Linked DNA regions of Marinoscillum sp. 108. The protein of the gene in region 1 binds, or shares a complex with, the protein of each later gene. Links are inferred from orthologs where the notes say so. Each region holds a gene or a part of one and is shown on either strand. Other genes may lie near its edges. The genes, in order: tsaE and tsaD.

What was found.
Region 2: the proteins of tsaE (region 1) and tsaD are in contact, whole or in part, in a crystal structure (PDB 6N9A), measured with the Thermotoga maritima proteins. The link is inferred for Marinoscillum sp. 108 from one-to-one orthologs. Residues at the interface, in WP_004082108.1 of Thermotoga maritima: Leu37, Gly38, Lys46, Lys57, Val59, Lys60, Ser61, Thr63, Phe64, Thr65, Leu66, Met67, Val69, Pro71, Tyr82, Arg83, Leu84, Asp86, Asp88, Phe89, Asp93, Ile128, Asp130, Glu131, Arg134; in WP_004082750.1 of Thermotoga maritima: Cys10, Asp11, Arg49, His50, Leu82, Gly84, Gly135, Gly136, Glu154, Thr155, Leu156, Asp157, Asp158, Ser159, Glu162, Asp165, Lys166, Arg169, Leu170, Tyr175, Lys213, Thr214, Leu217, Tyr218, Gln221, Arg222, Asn324.

Annotation. Positions count from the first base shown.
Region 1 is NZ_LR734808.1:1,701,585-1,704,915, forward strand. The notes cover bases 93-3,091. They hold tsaE (tRNA (adenosine(37)-N6)-threonylcarbamoyltransferase complex ATPase subunit type 1 TsaE), read right to left. Parts: upstream 1,807-3,091; coding sequence 1,378-1,806; downstream 93-1,377. Other genes in these bases: GV030_RS07095 (T9SS type A sorting domain-containing protein), read left to right, coding at 93-160; GV030_RS07100 (alanine dehydrogenase), read right to left, coding at 162-1,388; GV030_RS07110 (bifunctional response regulator/alkaline phosphatase family protein), read right to left, coding at 1,803-3,091. Outside these bases: more of GV030_RS07095, read left to right, coding at 1-92; more of GV030_RS07110, read right to left, coding at 3,092-3,331. UniProt on the Escherichia coli protein: Required for the formation of a threonylcarbamoyl group on adenosine at position 37 (t(6)A37) in tRNAs that read codons beginning with adenine.
Region 2 is NZ_LR734817.1:362,443-365,580, forward strand. The notes cover bases 230-3,035. They hold tsaD (tRNA (adenosine(37)-N6)-threonylcarbamoyltransferase complex transferase subunit TsaD), read left to right. Parts: upstream 230-1,031; coding sequence 1,032-2,039; downstream 2,040-3,035. Other genes in these bases: GV030_RS18895 (translocation/assembly module TamB domain-containing protein), read right to left, coding at 230-1,010; smpB (SsrA-binding protein SmpB), read left to right, coding at 2,098-2,565; GV030_RS18910 (HNH endonuclease), read left to right, coding at 2,567-3,035. Also shown: more of GV030_RS18895, read right to left, coding at 1-229; more of GV030_RS18910, read left to right, coding at 3,036-3,073.

The DNA.
Region 1 (3,331 bases):
TCATACGCTGAGGCTGTCAGATGTATCAGGAAAGACAATAGCCAATTTCCCTATCAGTCAGGAACTGATGGAGCTTGACATTTCAGCGTTGAACCCGGGAATATATTTCATCTCTATTCAAGGCAGAGGTGCTCAACTTATCAAATTCATCAAGCGCTAAATCAGAACCTGGCGGCCATCAGCAAGTTCAGGTCTTTATAGCCCAAATTGAACTTGCGAGCCAGGTGAATATTGCAAATGCTACCACGATAGGTATAAACCCCTCGCATAAACCAGGGGTGGTTGAAGATCATTTCATCCACCCCTCCTGCGTCTGCCACGTGCAACAGAATAGGTGTGAAAATATTTGAAATGGCTATGGAAGCTGTACGTGATACCCTGGAAGCAATGTTGGGCACGCAGTAGTGGATCACGTCGTGTTTCTTGAAGGTCGGTTTTTTGTGGCTGGTCATCTCGCTGGTTTCGATACAGCCTCCCTGATCAATGCTCACGTCTATTATGACCGAACCGGATTTCATCTTAGCCACAATCTCTTCCGTGATGACACACTTATTTCTACCCTTTTCGGCACGTATGGCGCCTATTACCACATCCGCTTTGCTAATGGCGCCCTCCAGTGTAGCATTGTCAATCGTAGACGTATGAATCTGTTGCCCAAGAGCATGCTTGATTCGCCTCAGTTTATAAATATGATTGTCAAAAATCTGGATATCCACACCGAGCCCTATGGAAGCTCTGGCGGCATATTCTGCCACGGTACCTGCACCCAGGATGACCACCTGAGTTGGCGGCACACCTGTGATCCCACCCAGGATCACCCCTTGCCCACCATTGGTATTGCTGAGCAATTCTGCCGCGATAAGCATCACCGCACTACCGGCTATCTCGCTCATGGCCCGCACAAGCGGAAGCCCCCCTACTTTGTCTTCGATGAACTCGTAGGCAATGGCAGTGATCTTCTTTGCATTGAGTGCATGAATATATTCTACTGATTGGCGACCCGACTGAAATGCGGAAATGATGGTAGCTCCATCATTGAGGTATTCTATTTCCTCCAGTGTGGGCGGCTCCACTTTCAAAATGATATTGGCTTTAAAAACCTCCTTGGCGGAGTTTACAATTTTAGCACCAGCTTCACTATACTCTCTGTCTGAATAATGCGCGGACTTCCCCGCTCCTGCTTCTACCCAGATTTCGTGTCCGTTGGCAGCCAGCACCTCCACTGACTCTGGTTTGAGGGTCACTCTGCTCTCCTGTAGCGAAATCTCCTTAGGTACCCCTATAAACAATGATTTTGATCCTCTCTTAATCTTTGCAGGTGCCTCTTGTGGGTACATGCTCCGCTCACGGGCTAATTCCGCAAAACCCGATTTCATTTTATCCGCCATGTGAAGCTATGGTTATTTCACGTCCATTGTCTCCCACTAATTTAATACTTATTTCAAGGTGATTTTCAGGTATCAATTCTTTTATCATCTCCGGCCACTCTATCAGACAAATATCTCCTGAATAAAAATATTCATCCACTCCGATATCGAGCGCTTCCTGCAGCTTTTCTATCCGATAAAAATCAAAATGATAAATGGGGTCATCCTCCATGTCCCGGTATTCATTCACAATGGAAAAAGTAGGTGAACTCATGGGATCCTGTACACCAAGACGCTCACAGATCACCTTGATGAGGGTGGTCTTACCAGCTCCCATCTCTCCATTGAAACAGACGATGCGTTGCGCTGTGAGTAGTGGCAGCAATGCATCCGCCACAGCATTCAACTCCCCTTCTTCACTAATTAAAATTGTTTTCATTTAGGTGCCAGCTCTACCAAAGGTATGATCATCTCCTCCATGCTCACCCCACCATGCTGGAAGGTGTCTTTATAGAAGTTGACGTAGTAATTGTAATTATTTGGATAGGCAAAGAAAAAATCTTCGCGCGCAAATGCAAAGGCTGTGCTCACGTTTACTTTTGGCAACCTGAATTCATCGGGGTCTCTGGTGAATAGTACTCCCTTCTCTTCAAAGGCAAGATTTCGCCCGGCTTTATACCGCAGGTTGGTATTGGTGTTTCTGTCACCCACTATTTTATAGGGCTTTTTCACCCTGATGGTCCCATGATCCGTGGTGATCACCACCTTCACATCTTTACCGGATAAGTAGCGCAAAAGGTCATAAAGCGATGAATGTGAGAACCACGACTTGGTGATAGACCGATACGCTGATTCATCTGGAGCCAGCTCTCGGATCATCTGCATATCTGTACGGGCATGCGACAGCATGTCTACAAAATTGAATACAATAGCGTTGAAGTCATTTTTCATCAGGTTTTTGACATTGTCCGTGAGGTTCTTACCATCACTGGCCTTGATGATCTTGTGATAGCTGGCTTTTACCTGAAGACGCTCTTTCTCCAGATTTTTCATTAACAACTGCTCCTCATAGAGGTTCTTTCCATCCTCATCATCTTCACCCACCCACAGGTCGGGATGATTTTTGGCAATATCCAGAGGCATCTGTCCTGCAAAAAGGGCATTTCTGGCGTAAGCCGTAGTAGTTGGCAATATAGAATAGTAGTAGTCTTTGTTCACAATATTGAATAACTCCGATATTTCGGGTTCCAATATTTCCCATTGATCAAATCTGAGATTATCTATGACGATGAGGAAAACCGGCTTTTCACTTTTCAGTAAAGGGAATACCTTCTTCTTGAGTACCTGATGAGAAAGCAAAGGCCTGTCCACATCAGGATCGGTGATCCAATCGCGATAGTTGTCCACGATGAAGTCAGAAAACCGCTGATTGGCCTCCGAGCGCTGAGTATTCAGCACCTCCAACATACTTTTATCATCTGTACTATCAATCTCCAGATCCCAGTACACCAGCTTTCTGTAGAGATCTGCCCACCCCTCAAAATCATCCAGATCCTGCACTGTCATGCTCAACTTCTGAAATTCCTGCTGATAGCTTTGGTTGGTATGCTCAGATACGATGCGCTTATTGTCCAGAATTTTCTTGACCGAGAGGAGTATTTGATTCGGGTTCAGTGGTTTGATCAGGTAATCGGCTATTTTCGCACCGATGGCCTCCTCCATGATGTGTTCTTCTTCACTTTTGGTGATCATGACCACTGGCAGGTTCGGGTGCGTGGATTTAATGTAATTGAGGGTTTCCAGACCGGACATCCCTGGCATATTTTCATCTAAAAAAACCAAATCGAAGGTGTGATGATCTATTTCCTCCAGTGCATCCGATCCGCTATTGACCGGAGTGATCTCAAATCCTTTGTTACTTAAAAAAAGGATGTGTGGCTTGAGGAGATCTATTTCATCATCAG
Region 2 (3,138 bases), on another replicon or contig:
TCCAGGTGTGTTCCTATTCCAAAATCCAATTGGAGGTTACTCAATGAAAGCCTGGGAACGGGACCAGAAATCTGAGTGGATATATTCACTTCAAAATCATCAGTGGGCAAATCAACGAAAAAAGCAAGGTCATGCTTCGAAATGCGAGCATCCACCAAATTCACATCAAGTGCTACGCTATTGGTGAAGTCTGAAAGCGCTGAAAAATCTGAATACTTTAAGCCAAAATGATCCCTTATAATAGAATGACGAGTCTCCAGTACCAAATCACTCAAATCAATCTCATGACTATTCAGCATAAACATGGTTTGCAACTTTTCCACTGTCAGACCTGTAGCGGGATCTCTCGCAGCCAGGGATCTGATTTCGGCCTGAATGGTATCACGTATTATCGTGAAATCAGCAAACGTAGCTCCTGGTATCTCCAGCAAGAAATGCCCGTAATCAAACTTCCCCTGAGGTAGGCTATCATTCAATCGATTGTCGTATGAAAACTGAAATTGATCGAGTCGGATCTTGCCGAGAGACAACTTTGGCGCGGAAGCTTTGGACACGGTATCCTGCTTTTTGGGGGCCAGCGCCCTTAGGTCATTAATAAACTCAATAAGGTTGAGGTTGAGTGTGTCCTCATATTTTTTCATATGCAAGGCACCGTCTCTCAAATAAATCTGATCAAACCACAAATCCCCCTCTACCAGCAAATGATCCAATTGATAATCCACCTGAATGGTACTGGCCGAAATCATCACATTGTCCTGATAATCTTTCACTTCCAGCCCTTTTATTTCCACAAAATCAAACCATTTGATCTTAATGTTTGTAAACTTTGCGGTTTGCCGGGTGTTTGCATTGATTAATGACAGCACCTCATTGGCAAGATAATTTTGTAAGAAGGGGGTTTGCAATAGCAAAATCAAGATGACGAGGAAAATAGCAATGCCAGTGATGCTCCAGAAAATCAGCTTTCTGAGCAAAACAACTGCACTTCTGAATGTAATCTTTCCCTTCAAATCCCGTAAAATTCTGTTCTGATGAGTACCACGATATTAGGTATAGAGTCATCTTGCGATGAAACCGCCGCTGCTGTGTGCAAAGATGGAAAAATAATCAATAACATAATTGCAACTCAATCCATCCATGAAAGTTACGGAGGGGTAGTCCCTGAACTGGCATCCCGTGCACATCAAAAGAATCTCATTCCGGTGATTAACGAAGCATTGGTGGCTGCCGATATAAAAATGTCTGATTTAGATGCCATTGCCTACACACAAGGGCCAGGGCTACTCGGTGCGCTCCTTGTGGGAAGCTCATTTGCTAAAACAGCAGCCATGGCGCTGGGCATACCCATTATCCCCATCAATCACATGCAGGCTCATGTACTGGCGCACTTTATCGAAGATCCTATCCCGGAGTTCCCCTTTCTATGTCTTACAGTTAGCGGAGGGCACACGCAGATTGTAAGGGTAAACAACCACCTGGATATGTCCATCATCGGCCAGAGCAAAGATGACGCTGTTGGTGAAGCTTTTGATAAGTGTGCGAAATTATTGGGTGTGGGATACCCAGGCGGACCAAAAATTGATCAACTGGCCAAAACAGGAGATGCTAAAAGGTTCACTTTTCCGCATAGTGACATTCCCGACCTGGATTATTCGTTTTCCGGTATCAAAACTGCCTTCATGTATTTCCTGAGGGATGGCATGAAAAAGAACGATCAATTCATCAACGAAAACATCAACGACCTGGCAGCAAGCCTGCAAGGCACCCTCATCGATATGCTCTTTGTGAAACTCAAACTGGCAGCAAAAAGAGAGAAAATAAAAAACATAGCCATTGCCGGAGGTGTTTCAGCTAACAGCGGCCTGAGAAATCGGCTGCTCACAGATGCTGATAAATATGGATGGAAGGTTTTTATTCCCAAATTTGAGTACTGTACGGATAATGCGGCCATGATCGCCACGGCAGGCTATTACCACTTGCAAGCAGGTAAAACCGGTACGCTCCGGGACAGCCCTCAGCCGAGAATGTCATTTTCCTAGTCAAATACTTTCCATTAGACCTCCAACTTCATTATTTTTAAAATTGACCAAGTAAACCATGGCAAAAGACACCTCACGTTTTTCTAATAACATTTCGATCAAAAATCGAAAGGCCAGTTATGAGTATGAATTCATAGACAAATATGAAGCGGGCATTGTATTGAAGGGAACGGAAATCAAGTCCATTCGTGAGGGCAAGGCAAGTGTACAGGAAGCCTATTGTTACCTCAAGAATGATGAGGTTTTTATCAAGAGTATGAACATCTCTCCCTATTCGAATAGCTCCTTTGCCAATCACGAGATCACTCGTGATCGTAAACTGCTCCTTAAGAAAAAAGAGGTTGAAAAAATTAAGACAAAAACCGAAGAAAAGGGATTGACCATCGTGCCGACGAAGATGTATATCAATAGTCGGGGCTTTGCCAAGGTGGAAATTGCTGTGGCGAGAGGTAAAAAACTTTTTGACAAGAGGGATAGTATCAAAAAGAAAGATCAGGATAGGGAACTCAAACGGTTGAAAATTTGAAATGAGTACTGTACTGGTATTAAATGCGGATTTCAGTCCCCTCACAGTATGCTCTGTGGAGCGCGCATTTTTGCTGGTCTATCTCCAAAAAGCTGATACACTAAGCCAAGTGAAGGAAAAAACCCTAAGGAGTGTTTCACGGGAATATCCTTACCCTTCAGTGATCAAGATTCATAAGTATGTGAACGTCCCTTACAAAGGGGTCATACTCACCCGCCACAATGTATTCAAAAGGGATCAGTTTTCCTGTCAGTACTGTGGCGCCAGTAAAGACCTCACATTGGATCATCTGATACCGAAATCCAAGGGTGGGAAGTCATCATGGACTAACCTGGTCACAGCCTGTAAGAACTGCAACGCCCGAAAAGGTGACTACCGACCTGAAGATGTCGGACTGAAGCTCTCCAGCATGCCTGTGAGGCCCTCCTATGTCATGTTCTTAAGATCTACCACCAAGAGCCTCAGAGAGGACTGGATACCCTATCTGGAAAGAAAGGCAATAGCCTAGCCCGTACATAAAAAGAATAAATCGTTCAATCTTTGTAGGTTCGTACTACAGTATCAACAAAACCA